4 regions of the Parageobacillus caldoxylosilyticus genome follow, and region 1 is predicted to be linked to each of the others. Evidence: riboswitches for the same ligand, from Rfam matches in the RefSeq annotation. Region 1 holds a riboswitch; each other region holds the start of a gene.
What was found. A riboswitch is a leader RNA that binds a small molecule or an ion and turns the genes downstream of it on or off. The one in region 1 is predicted to bind S-adenosylmethionine.
Positions count from the first base shown of each region.

Region 2: another riboswitch for S-adenosylmethionine. It lies ahead of BV455_RS09110 (LLM class flavin-dependent oxidoreductase); the one in region 1 lies ahead of BV455_RS04635 (methionine biosynthesis PLP-dependent protein).
Region 3: another riboswitch for S-adenosylmethionine. It lies ahead of BV455_RS06530 (phosphoadenylyl-sulfate reductase); the one in region 1 lies ahead of BV455_RS04635 (methionine biosynthesis PLP-dependent protein).
Region 4: another riboswitch for S-adenosylmethionine. It lies ahead of BV455_RS11455 (methionine ABC transporter ATP-binding protein); the one in region 1 lies ahead of BV455_RS04635 (methionine biosynthesis PLP-dependent protein).

Region 1 covers NZ_CP040553.1:911,628-914,725, reverse strand. The annotation lists gene BV455_RS04650 (GNAT family N-acetyltransferase) at 1-234, opposite strand, end outside; gene BV455_RS04645 (YjcG family protein) at 236-757, opposite strand; gene BV455_RS04640 (alpha/beta hydrolase) at 822-1,550, opposite strand; SAM riboswitch class I at 1,880-1,992, shown strand; gene BV455_RS04635 (methionine biosynthesis PLP-dependent protein) at 2,069-3,098, shown strand, end outside.
Region 2 covers NZ_CP040553.1:1,783,121-1,786,218, reverse strand. The annotation lists gene BV455_RS09115 (ATP-grasp domain-containing protein) at 1-932, opposite strand, end outside; gene BV455_RS09110 (LLM class flavin-dependent oxidoreductase) at 934-1,995, opposite strand; SAM riboswitch class I at 2,058-2,161, opposite strand; gene qoxD (cytochrome aa3 quinol oxidase subunit IV) at 2,292-2,591, opposite strand; gene qoxC (cytochrome aa3 quinol oxidase subunit III) at 2,593-3,098, opposite strand, start outside.
Region 3 covers NZ_CP040553.1:1,266,668-1,269,765, forward strand. The annotation lists gene BV455_RS06515 (hypothetical protein) at 1-227, opposite strand, end outside; gene BV455_RS06520 (low molecular weight protein-tyrosine-phosphatase) at 228-716, opposite strand; gene BV455_RS06525 (DUF1128 domain-containing protein) at 821-1,045, shown strand; SAM riboswitch class I at 1,471-1,579, shown strand; gene BV455_RS06530 (phosphoadenylyl-sulfate reductase) at 1,705-2,412, shown strand; gene BV455_RS06535 (inorganic phosphate transporter) at 2,427-3,098, shown strand, end outside.
Region 4 covers NZ_CP040553.1:2,267,392-2,270,489, reverse strand. The annotation lists gene BV455_RS11465 (MetQ/NlpA family ABC transporter substrate-binding protein) at 1-153, opposite strand, end outside; gene BV455_RS11460 (methionine ABC transporter permease) at 170-838, opposite strand; gene BV455_RS11455 (methionine ABC transporter ATP-binding protein) at 828-1,856, opposite strand; SAM riboswitch class I at 1,953-2,061, opposite strand; gene BV455_RS11450 (SCP2 sterol-binding domain-containing protein) at 2,542-2,889, opposite strand.

The DNA of each region.
Region 1 (3,098 bases):
TGGCAAAACACAAATTCGTTCGATCTTACCGAGACCGTTATCGATCATGCGAAATCTGCCAGCACCAACCGGTTTTTCTCCATCGTACAAAACAAAATGCATAGCTTCCTGCTCAAATTCATCGATTTCTTCCTCTTCTGGAACACGTTGCTCCTCAATAAACACGATTCGCCGAACAAGCAAGGCATCCTTATATAATGACGGATCGCTTTTTTTTCCAATCACTACGTTCATGTTACTCCTGTTCCTTTCCTCCAACAAGAAAAGTCTCGTATACTGTCCATGAGCCGTTTTCCAATTGATAGAGAAGGTGGAAGCGGTCAACCGTTTCCTCAAAATGAACCTTTTGCATTTGTAATTGTCCGTATACATCAGCATATTCAGCACTTGGCAAATCACGGCCGATGGTAATATGAGGAACAAATACGTATTCTGGTTTATCGGCAAAAATTCCGCTGTGAAGCCGTTCATAAAGGCGCTGCAGCGTTTCGTTCGGCTCCACTTTTAAATAAATAACATTGCTCGCTGGATAAAACGAGCTAAATTTTGTCACTTTTAACGGAATGAGATCTGTTTCAGCCGCAATTTTGCGCAATTCTTTCACCATTTCTTTAATTTGCTGGTCGTCAGCTTCAAAAGGTTCTTTTAAGGTTAAATGCGGCGGAATGAGGGCGTAATGGCTATCATAACGCTTTCTATAGGAATTGGCAAAATCCTGTATTCGCTTCGAAGGAAATAAAGCAATACCATATTTCATAAAAACCCCTCCTTATGATAAGTAGTACTTAATTATAACAAAATTCCGAAAAGTATGGTAGTGTTTACAACGAAAGGAGATGCGCAATTGCGCGCGGAACGTCAGGCTGCCAATATGTCCATGCATGACCGCCGTCAAATTCGTTGTACTCATACAAAAATCCTTTTTGGATAAACGCTTCACGTGCCTTTCGATTCGGAGTGATAAAATCACGCACGTTTCCGTCCGTCGTCTTTACTGCTGTTTCGTTTGTACCTACCGAGTGATAAATTTGCAATAATGGTGGTTCCGGAAAATGTAAAATTTTTTCGATGATCCCTTCATCGATATATGGCGACTGCATCGCAATTTTTCCAAATGTATGCGGATACAACAATCCAGCCATCAGCGAGACGGTGCCGCCAAGGGAATCACCGATGAGCGCGCGCCCTTTCCCGATTTGGTACGTAGGAAACGTTTGATCTAAAAACGGAACGAGCTCATGTGCTAAAAAACGCAAATAACGGCTGTTTTTCTTTCCGCTTGGATGATATTTCTCGTAGCGGTCTTTAACATCATGATACGGGATTCCGATGACAATGGTGCGATCAATCTTGCCGCTTTCCATCAGTTGTTCGATAACGCTTTTGATTTTCCCGTACATAAAATAATCTTTCCCATCCTGTGCGATAAGAAGAGAATACTTATGAAGCGGAGAAAACGTGCTTGGCAAATAAGCAAGCAGCGTTATTTCTTCTTCGAGCTCATTGCTGTAGATCGTATAATCATGCATCGTTCCTTTTGGTGTCGCCATGGTGCATCCTCCATAAAAACAACAATTCACCTGTTATTGTAACATATTTTTGCTAAAACATGTTAATAAACACCGTTGAACCGTGTAAGTTTTTGAAAAAATAAGTGCTTTTTTTGCTATTTTTGTCAAAAAACTGTTTCGATAAAATAAAAATAATGAAATATACTGGAATCGGTCCAAACATATGAAAACGGACAGCGCGAAAAACATGATAAGTTTTTCCGATGTTATATAAACAAATAACTCAATTTTAAAAAAATTACTTGCAAAATTATTATGAATGAGTTAAATTTTAAGATAATCAGAAAAATGAATATCGGCAAGATGCTTTCTTATCGAGAGAAGCGGAGGGAACTGGCCCTGTGAAGCTTCAGCAACCAGCCAAGTATTGGCCAGGTGCTAAATCCAGCGAATTGAATTTTTTCAATTCGGCAGATAAGAAGAAGCACTGACATACGTATGGAAAAGTCTTCTTCTTAGAAGACTTTTTTTATTTTATAAAAGAGGGAGAGAGAGAAGTGGAGAAACTGGAGACATTGTTAGCGCAAATCGGAAACCGCAGCGAAACAGTAACGGGGACGGTCAATCCGCCTGTCTACTTTTCGACGGCATACCGTCATGAAGGAATTGGACAGTCGACCGGGTTTGACTACATCCGTACCGGCAATCCGACGCGCAAAATCGTCGAAGAGGCGATCGCCAAGCTCGAGGGAGGCGATCAAGGCTATGCGTTCAGTTCGGGCATGGCAGCCATTCAGACAGTTCTTGCTTTATTTGAAAGCGGGGATGAATTTCTCGTTTCTGCCGATTTATATGGAGGTACATATCGCTTATTTGAACGTGGCTGGCGAAAATACGGATTGTCTTTTCATTATGTAGATTTTCGTGACATACGATTAGTAGAGAACATGATCACGGAAAAAACGAAGGCGATTTTTTTGGAAACGCCGACCAATCCGCTCATGCAGGAAGCGGACATTGCCGAAGTGGCAAAACTTGCGAAAAAACACGGACTGCTTCTCATTGTTGACAATACGTTTTACACGCCGGTTCTCCAGCGTCCGATCGAGCAAGGAGCCGATATCGTTATTCACAGTGCGACAAAATATTTAGGAGGACACAACGATGTGTTAGCCGGTCTCGTTGTTGCAAAGGGAGAGGAGCTTTGTCAACGGCTTGCGGAATATCATAACGCAATTGGCGCCGTGCTTTCTCCGTTTGATTCGTGGCTATTGATTCGCGGCATGAAAACGTTGGCGCTACGGATGCGCCAGCATGAAGAAAACGCGAAGCGCATCAGTGAGTTTTTAGCGTCTCACGAAGATATTACCGATGTATTATACCCAGGAAGAGGGGGAATGTTGTCGTTCCGCTTGCGCGAGGAAAAGTGGGTCAACCGCTTTTTACAAAGTTTACGCTTAATTACGTTCGCCGAAAGTTTAGGAGGTGTGGAAAGCTTTATTACATATCCGGCGACGCAAACGCATGCCGACATTCCGGAGGAAGTCCGCATTGCCAACGGCGTCTGTAACCGGCTGCTGCGCTTTT
Region 2 (3,098 bases), 870 kb from region 1:
TGAAGCCGCTTTAATTCCTCGCCTAAAAACTTGGCCACTTCTAACATGCCAAACTTGCCGGCACGCGCTTCCGCCTCCGAGTTGTAGTTTGTATTGGTGTTGACATCGTACGTAAAAATCGTGCCATTGGAATCACGGATAAACTCGATGCCGGCAATATGAATATCATTGGCGCGCAAAAACTGCTCGTATTTCTCGAGTATCGGATCGGAAAAACCGTCGATAATTTCAAATTTTGGACGCGTTGCCGTTTCGCCGACCGGACAGAATAAATCGCCGATTTGGCAAGCATCCGCAGGACAAAGCTCAAACCCTTCCGATGTGTCTACGCGCACGGCGTACATAAATTTGCCGCCGACAAATTCACAACGGGTGATGAACGGCTCCGGCGCTTGAATATATTCTTGCACCAGTGTAATGCCGTCGACTGAATCTTCAAAAGCAGGGCTTTCGAGATATTGCCAAAGCGTTTCAATGGAATGGAACAATTGCACGCCAAGCCCTTTGCCAGCGCGGTTATGTTTCGTAATAAACGACGGCGCGCCAAGCTGTTTTGCTGCTTCCACGATTTGTTCCTTGCCGACGGCGGCAATCGTTTTCGGCGTGCGGATTCCATGCGCATTTAATGCCATATATTGATTTACTTTGCTTACTTCTAAACGGAGCGCCCGGCTTCCGTTGAGCACCCGGCGCCCATGGCGCTCGAGCCAGGCAAGCACCGCTTCCGTGAGTTCCGGGGCAAAACGATGCGCCCGCGTATGAGAGGAGGCGCTCATTCGGCTGTAAAACACTCCTTCCGGAGGCGTCGCCGATAAATCGACCGTCCCTTTGTCTAAAAACCATTCTTCATAAGGCAGACCAAGTTCGTCCAACCGCCGCGTTAGATGCACAGTCCATTCGCTATTTTCATGAATAATGTAAATTTTGCTCATCTTACTTTTCCCCTTTCGTCGCAAGCCGATTCCGGCGTTCCTCGACAAGCGGCATCACCTGTTTGGCGAATCTCTCCATTTCCTCTAGCTGAGGTGAAAATTGCAATAGCAATAAATCTACCCCTGCATTTTCATATGCTAAAATGCGGTCAGCGATTTGTTCCGGTGTACCAATTAGATTTGGACGCAATCCTCTGTTGGATACAGAATAGTCTTGCAATTTCAATTGCAGTTCGAGCTGGGATTTGTTGACGAAATCATGATATCCTGCATAGCCGCTAGATAATTTGACGTCGGTAATGCGCTTTAATTCCGCCTGCGCCTCCTCCTCGCTGTCGCGGCAAATGACAAACGCTGCCATGCCAAACGAGCGAAACGGCTCTTTTCCTGCCTGTTCGCGGCGCTGCTTCATGTCGGCAACTTTGCGGGCGATTTCTTCTACTGTTCCGCCATGCATCACATATGCATCGCAATGCTTAACAATCGCTTGTTTTCCCCGTTCGCTCTCGCCGCCGGCGTATAAAATCGGATGCGGCTTTTGCACCGGTTTCGGCGCTAAATGGGCTCCATTTACTTCATAAAATTTTCCCCGGAAATGAAATACATCGTTCGTCCACATTCCTTTTAACACTTGAACGAATTCTTCCGTGCGATCATAGCGCTCATCATGTTCGGTAAAAATGCCGCCATATTGACGCGCTTCTTCCTCCCACCATGCCGATACAACGTTCAGTGTAAAGCGGCCGTTGCTAATGTGGTCAATATTGGCCGCCATTTTCGCCGTAACGGCTGGATAATGAAAACCGGGACGGACTGCCGTCATAATTTCCAATTTTTCTGTCACCGCCGCCAGTGCCGCCGCCGTCGACCATGCTTCCAGCGAATCCTTCTCCGGCCCTTTTATATCATTTAAATACAGCTCCGCGACTAATGTTGTGCTATATCCCCATTGCTCCCCTTTTTGCGCTACCGTTTTCGCATATTCAAACGTCGCCGGCATGTTTTCATCCTCAACGTTGCGCAGCCATCCTCCGAAAATCGGCAGCCAAAACCCATATCTCATCTTGTTCCTCTCCTCCCCTATAATAAAAAAAGCTTCTTCGATAAGAAGAAGTGGTGCGCTTCATCTTATCTTCCAGAACCAACCTGCTCCAACCAGCGCCTTTCTGACCGATATCAACGGTTGTTGGGCTTCATTGGGCCATTCCCTCTGCCGCTCTTGATAAGATTTGCTATTTATTTATTTTTCCTATTTTCTTATATGTTTTATCGGATTTATTTTATCCTACCATAATGTCATTTACAGCGTCAATATAAAAAAACCCCGGCTCTTTCACAGGGAAAGAGCCAGGGGTTTTATTACAGCACAAATGACATCGTCCAAACCGAACCGGCAACAACCACTATCGCAATAAAAAAGGCATACGCCATATTGATCGTTTGAATTTTGCCGCTGTCGCTTTCCGTCATATGCATAAACATAAATAGCTGCAAGCTTGCTTGAATGATCGCAAAAATGACGATGACGCCAATAATCGCTTTCGCCGTTAATCCCGAAGATAGCGCGACCCAAAGCGCAGCGAACGTCAGCACAAGCGAAAGAACAAAACCGACGACATGTTTCCAAGGAAATGATTCATGGTGATTGTTTGCACCCATCCTAGATCACCATCCCGGTCAAATAAACTAATGTAAAGATAAAAATCCATACGACGTCAAGGAAGTGCCAATACAAGCTGACGATAAACACTTTTCTTGCCGTCCGCGGCGTAAATCCGCGCTGGAGCAGCTGAATGATAATTAAAATCATCCAGCCAATTCCAAGGCTGACGTGCGCCCCGTGCGTTCCGACAAGCACGAAAAAGCTAGAGAGAAACGCACTTGTTTGCATCGTCGCTCCTTCATGGACGTAATGAATAAATTCGCGAATTTCAAAGGTAATAAACCCTGCACCTAAAAGGAGCGTCACCAACAGCCATGTTAATAAACCGCTAAGGCGATTGCGGCGCATTTCAAAAATAGCCAGTCCGCATGTAAAACTGCTGGTTAATAGAAGCAACGTTTCGATTAAAACATCTTTTACCTCAAATAAGTCTTTCGCAGTCGGGCCGCTTCCCGTACGTTGGAATAAAACAAGATAGGTGGCGAACAAGGTCGCAAACAACG
Region 3 (3,098 bases), 360 kb from region 1:
ACCAGTTGTATAACTTCCGGTGTTTTTTCCGCTATTTCCTTCAGTTTTTCCATGATAAATGCAGTATCTTCCGCCATTTCCTCTACGGACTGGCGCCACTGTTTCAACCTCATCGGCCAGGAAAGCCGCTCTTGTTTTGCTTCTTTTTTGCTCATCAAGAAGGAAAAAGCAGCGCCCAGCGCCGCCCCAACCATCATTCCCTTCCATATGTTTTTTCGTTCCTTCATTTATTCTCTCCCCTTCACTTCTAATTTTTTCTCTTTTATAATCGTCTCTAATAAATGTTCACATCCTTTTTGAATCAGCTCGTATACTTGTGCAAAATTCCCGGTATAATACGGATCCGGCACATCAGCCATCTCGCTGTCAGGAACAAAGTCAAGCAGCCGGCCGATAAACCCCGTTTTATTGTACCCGGCCAATCTCCGCAAATTTCCTACATTTTCTGCATCCATCGCAATAATGTAATCAAATGTCTGCAAGTCCCTTTGATCGATTTGCCGGGCGCGAATTCCGGAAAAATCAATATTATTTTTCTTTAATATGAGTTGGGTGCCTTCATGCGGCGGTTCGCCAACATGCCAATTTCCCGTTCCCGCTGAATCTACAGTAATTTTTCCTTCCAATCCCTTCTCCTTCACTAAATGCCGAAAAATCGCTTCCGCCATCGGCGAGCGACAGATATTCCCCAAACAGACAAACAACACTTTTACCATCGTTTCACCACTCCTCTCGACCTCATTATATACAAAAACAGTAGTACAATGTATTTCTTTCTGTGGTACAATACATATAACCTGGCAAAGGAGGGAGTAAAAAAATGGATTTGTCAAAAAAATCAACAGAAAATGTCGAGTATATGGTAGAAAAAATAAAAGCAAAGTTAAAAGTATTAAATTTAGACGCAATTAAACCTTCTCATTTTTCGGAAGAGTGGTATGATGAGTTGAAAGAAATATATGACATGGTAATGAAAAGAGAGACGTTCAGCCCGAGCGAAATGCAGGCGATTGCCGAAGAGCTGGGAAATTTGCGAAAGAAATGAAATTCCTTTTTCGTTTCTTTCCAATGTGGCAGGAAGCTTTATATCACGGCTTTTTCGCTTCGGTAATCGCGCTGACCAATGCCGGATTTGATATTGCCGGTTTGTCCCTCATTCCATGATTGCGATGCTTATGTTTATCGGCCACATCGGCATTTTATCCTTTCTTTTTCTCATCCTCGGCATAGAAATAAAAGAAACATACCATTCCCCAAAAGAACGCGTCACTGATCGGATCAACCAAGGTACAGCAAAGCACCTTGGTTTTTACATGTGAAAAACAGATCAACAAAGAAAGCTGATTCTTGATGCCCATAGCCAAAAAATAGTTCCTTTTTCCCTTTACAAAAAAATAAATTCCCATAGAAAAACTAGGATTGACTTCCGTGTGAATTGTGTTAAAATTTTAATCAATTACAATTACATAAAACTTATCAAGAGTGAGGGAGGGACTGGCCCGATGAACTCCGGCAACCTGCTTGGCCGAAAGCAAGGTGCTAATTCCAGCAAAATGGGTACCATTTTGGAAGATAAGGCGCTATCAGTGACCGGTTGGCTCTTCCAAAATGGGAGAGCGTTTTTTATCAGCGCTCGTTCTCTTTCTATTCCAATATAACCAATTAATCCACTTTATTTTCTTTGACTTCAAAGGAGGGAGAAAGATGCTCACTTATCAAACGTGGGAAACGGAAGAAAAACCGTCATTTCCTCACGATAATGAAACAAAAGGGGCGCTTGATGTCCTCGCTTGGGCATACCGCCAATATGAGAACAATATTGTGTATGCCTGCAGCTTCGGCATTGAAGGAATCGTGTTAATTGATTTAATTTCGCAAGTAAAGCCAGATGCGGAAATCGTATTTCTCGATACCGGTCTTCATTTTCGTGAAACATACGAGACAATCGAAAAGGTAAAAGAAAAATATCCTTCCCTCCGCATTGTAATGAAACAGCCAAGCTTATCCTTAGACGAACAGGCAAAACAATTCGGGGACGAATTATGGAAGCACCATCCAAATAAATGCTGTGAATTGCGGAAGGTGATTCCACTGCGCGAAGTATTGACCGGGGTAACCGCTTGGATTTCCGGCCTGCGCCGCGAACAATCGCCGACACGCAGCCACGTCCAATACATTAATAAAGATGACAAATTCCAATCGATCAAAATCTGCCCGCTCATTCATTGGACATGGAAAGACGTATGGAACTATGTATATAAATACGAGCTTCCGTACAATGTGCTTCATGATCAAGGTTATCCAAGCATCGGCTGCGAGCCATGCACAGCCCCTGCTCTCGATCCGAACGACTTGCGTTCCGGCCGCTGGGTCGGTCACAAAAAAACGGAATGCGGGCTTCATATCTCATAGGGAGAGACACGAATATGCTCCTTGTTGTTGCTTTTATCGTATCCTTTTTCTTTGCGATGAATATCGGTGCCAGCGGCGCCGCCGCCGCAATGGGAGTGGCGTACGGATCCGGCGCCATCAGGCGGAGATCAACTGCCCTTCTGCTTTGCGGATTAGGAGTGTTTCTTGGCAGCCTCGTCGGCGGCGAGGTCGTCAAAACGATCGGTTCCGGGATTATCCCGTCTTCCATCTTGACCATCAAAATTGTCGTGATCATTTTAACTGCCGCGACAATATCCTTATTCGCCGCCAATATCATGGGCATTCCGCTCTCTACGAGCGAAATTACGGTCGGTTCGGTTGTCGGCGTCGGCATTGCCTATCAAACCGTATATTTTCATAAATTGCTGTTTATTGTTTCCATATGGATCATTATCCCCATCATCGCCTTTGCATTTACGTTTTTCGTAGGAAAATGGTTTTTATCGCTAAAGCGAAAATATCCACAATTAGAACAAGGCAGATGGGGAAAAACGTTCGTCACGCTTTTAATTGTGACCGGCTTTTTTGAAGCTTTTTCGGCTGGAATGAACAATGTTGCCAATGCGGTCGGCCCACTTGTCGGCGCCGGATTAATTTCCGTTTCCCATGGAACGATATTCGGCGGCATATTCGTCGCCCTTGGCGCCATATTGCTTGGAAGACGC
Region 4 (3,098 bases), 1.4 Mb from region 1:
TAAAATTTCGGCATGCGGAACATTGGAAGCTCCAACGACTAATTTTGTTAATTTCCCTTCTTTTTTGCCACCATCAGCGTTGTTATTGCCTCCGCATGCTGCCAATGCCAACACAAGAACGACGGCAAATAATGCACTAATCCATTTTTTCATATCGATTTCCCCCTTTTTATCGTTTATCTATTTTGGAAGTGACAAAGTCACCAATAAACTGAATGACAAAGACAATTACTAAAACTAGAACGGTAGCGACAAACGTGACATCGTTATGACTGCGCTGGAATCCTTCTAAATAGGCTAAGTTTCCAAGACCGCCGGCACCAACAACCCCTGCCATCGCCGTATATCCGACTAAAGCAATCGCCGTTACAGTAATTCCAGACACAAGCGCAGGCAGTGACTCTGGAAGCAGCACTTTCCAAATAATCGTTGCCGTCGATGCCCCCATCGCTTTCGCGGCTTCAATGACGCCTTTATCAATTTCACGGAGCGCAATTTCCACCATTCTCGCGTAAAATGGCGCTGCTCCGATAATCAAAGCCGGCAATGCCGCGTTGGCGCCAAGCATTGTTCCGACAACGAATTTCGTAAACGGGATTAACAAAATAATTAAGATAATAAATGGAATGGAACGGAAAACATTAACAATAGCAGCAATGATCATATTCACCAGGCGGTTCTCCCAGAGGTTTCCCTTTGACGTTAAAAATAAAAGCAGTCCAAGAATCGTTCCCAATATAAATGTCGCCACAACGGCGACGCCTGTCATATAAAGCGTCTCAACCGTAGCCGCCCAAATCATATCCCATTCTACGTTCGGCAAGAGGTTAGCGAGCATCCGTAATCACCTCCACTGCCACTTGCTGCTGGCGAATATAATCGATCGCGCGGGCCACTTCCTCTTTTTCCCCATCCATATGAACAAACAGCACACCGTAGGCGCCTTGATGAGTTTGTGAAATTTTCCCTTGTAAAATATTTGCATCCACTTGAAACTGACGCACAACATTGGCAATCAGCGGCTGTTCCGCAGCCTCTCCGACGAACGTCAATTGGATAACCGTTCCGTTCGGATATTTATCGAGCAGATGGGTAATCGTTTCTTTTGTTTCCTCCGGTTCAACAACCTGTTGCACAAACCGTTTCGTAATCTCTTGTTTTGGCTGCCGGAACACTTGCAGCACTTCGCCTTGCTCGACAATTTTTCCGTTCTCCATCACTGCGACGCGATCGCAAATTTTACGAATCACATGCATTTCATGGGTAATTAATACGATCGTCAATCCTAAACGTTTATTAATATCCACCAAAAGCTCCAAAATGGAATCGGTTGTCTGCGGGTCTAGCGCGGATGTCGCCTCATCGCACAATAACACTTTTGGATTGTTTGCTAACGCACGCGCGATGCCAACGCGCTGCTTTTGCCCGCCGCTCAGCTGTGACGGGTAAGCATGTTCTCTTCCTTGCAGCCCGACAAGCTGAATTAGCTCATCGACCCGCTTTTTCCGCGTTTCTTTCGGAATACCAGCAATTTCTAAAGGAAATGCAATATTTTCATGAACGGTTCTTGACCATAATAAATTAAAATGCTGGAAAATCATCCCGATTTCCTGGCGAGCCTTTCGCAATTCTTTTCCTTTAATATTAGCCATATCCCGTCCGGCAACAATGACTTTACCGCTTGTCGGTTTTTCCAATCCGTTAAGAAGACGGATGAGCGAGCTTTTCCCCGCGCCGCTATATCCGATAATTCCAAAAATTTCCCCTTCCTTAATTTGCAAAGAAACATTGTCGACTGCGGTGATCGACCCGCTTGCCGCTTCATATATTTTTGTCACATTTTCCAACGTAATCATGCACATTTTCACCTTCCTTCATCTAGCAGGCGGCTCGTTCCAAAAAGAAAACCTTTCTGCTCGAAGAGAACAGAAAGGTAATCATTACCATTCCGTCTCTTATCTCCCAAAGCAGATGCTTTGTGTGAATTGGCACCATTTCAGCGTATATGCTGACGGTTGCCGGGCTTCATTGGGCACATCCCTCCACCTCTCTTGATAAGAGCGCAACAATCATATTATTCAATTACAAATCTTCAATTAATTACAAATTAATTTACGAATGTGATTGTATCATCTTATGTCGAATCATGTCAACAAAAAAAATTTTTCTCCCATATTTTTCGGCAATCTTACTTTTATGATGAAACGGAAATATTCAAAGTAATCCACGTCGCAGCGGCAATGGTCTGCCCTAAATCCTCAATTCATTCATTGATGTTTTCCAATCCCAACAGACGACCAAATCCTCTGTTCCCCCCTTGATTTGTAATAAAAACTCTCTCTTGTCAGGGAGAGAAGGGGGACATGTTTTTGATCTTTTCGAGCCGTCTAGGTTCCTGGAATTAGCACCGTGTTAGGAAAATCAATTGCGGGATTGCACTGGGCAGCCTCTCCGCTTCTTGTAATCAAAGTTTTTTCTGAATGGCAGCACTATTTTCTGCGCCTATGAATTTTTTGCATAGGAAATTATGTGAAACATTATTTAACAAACATATCGATATGGCTTGGCTAAGTGAAGCAATGACTCCAACAATAACATATGCCGGAAACTTCCGGAAATACACACTTCTTTCAGGCGAATTTGCTGCTGCAATTTCATCCTTCCGCTTAATAGCGATTCCAATGCTTCTTTTGACCCGCGCACCGTTAATACCCGACGCTCGTCTACTTCCGCTTTTGGGCTGATTTGATGTTTTGAAATGGCCACGACTGCTGTTTCCGTTTCGCACTCAAAGCGAACGTACAGCTCTTCTTCCGGTAAAATCGGCAATAGATGATTTAATGTTTGCATTCGTTCGGCAAGTTGGCTGACTAGTTCACGCATATTCATTTTATCCGCCTCCCCTTTGTTTCATTTATTTCCATATGAGCGAAAATAATCCTTTAGAAAAAGCTCGACAAATCATTTAGAAAAAGAACAAAATTCCCGTCATTTCCCAAGAAATATGTCAAATGGAGGCAAAATAACTGCTGTTTTCAACGCGAGCGCCAAACACATCATGGGGGAGGGGAATCGTTCACAAATCGTCGATGAACTAG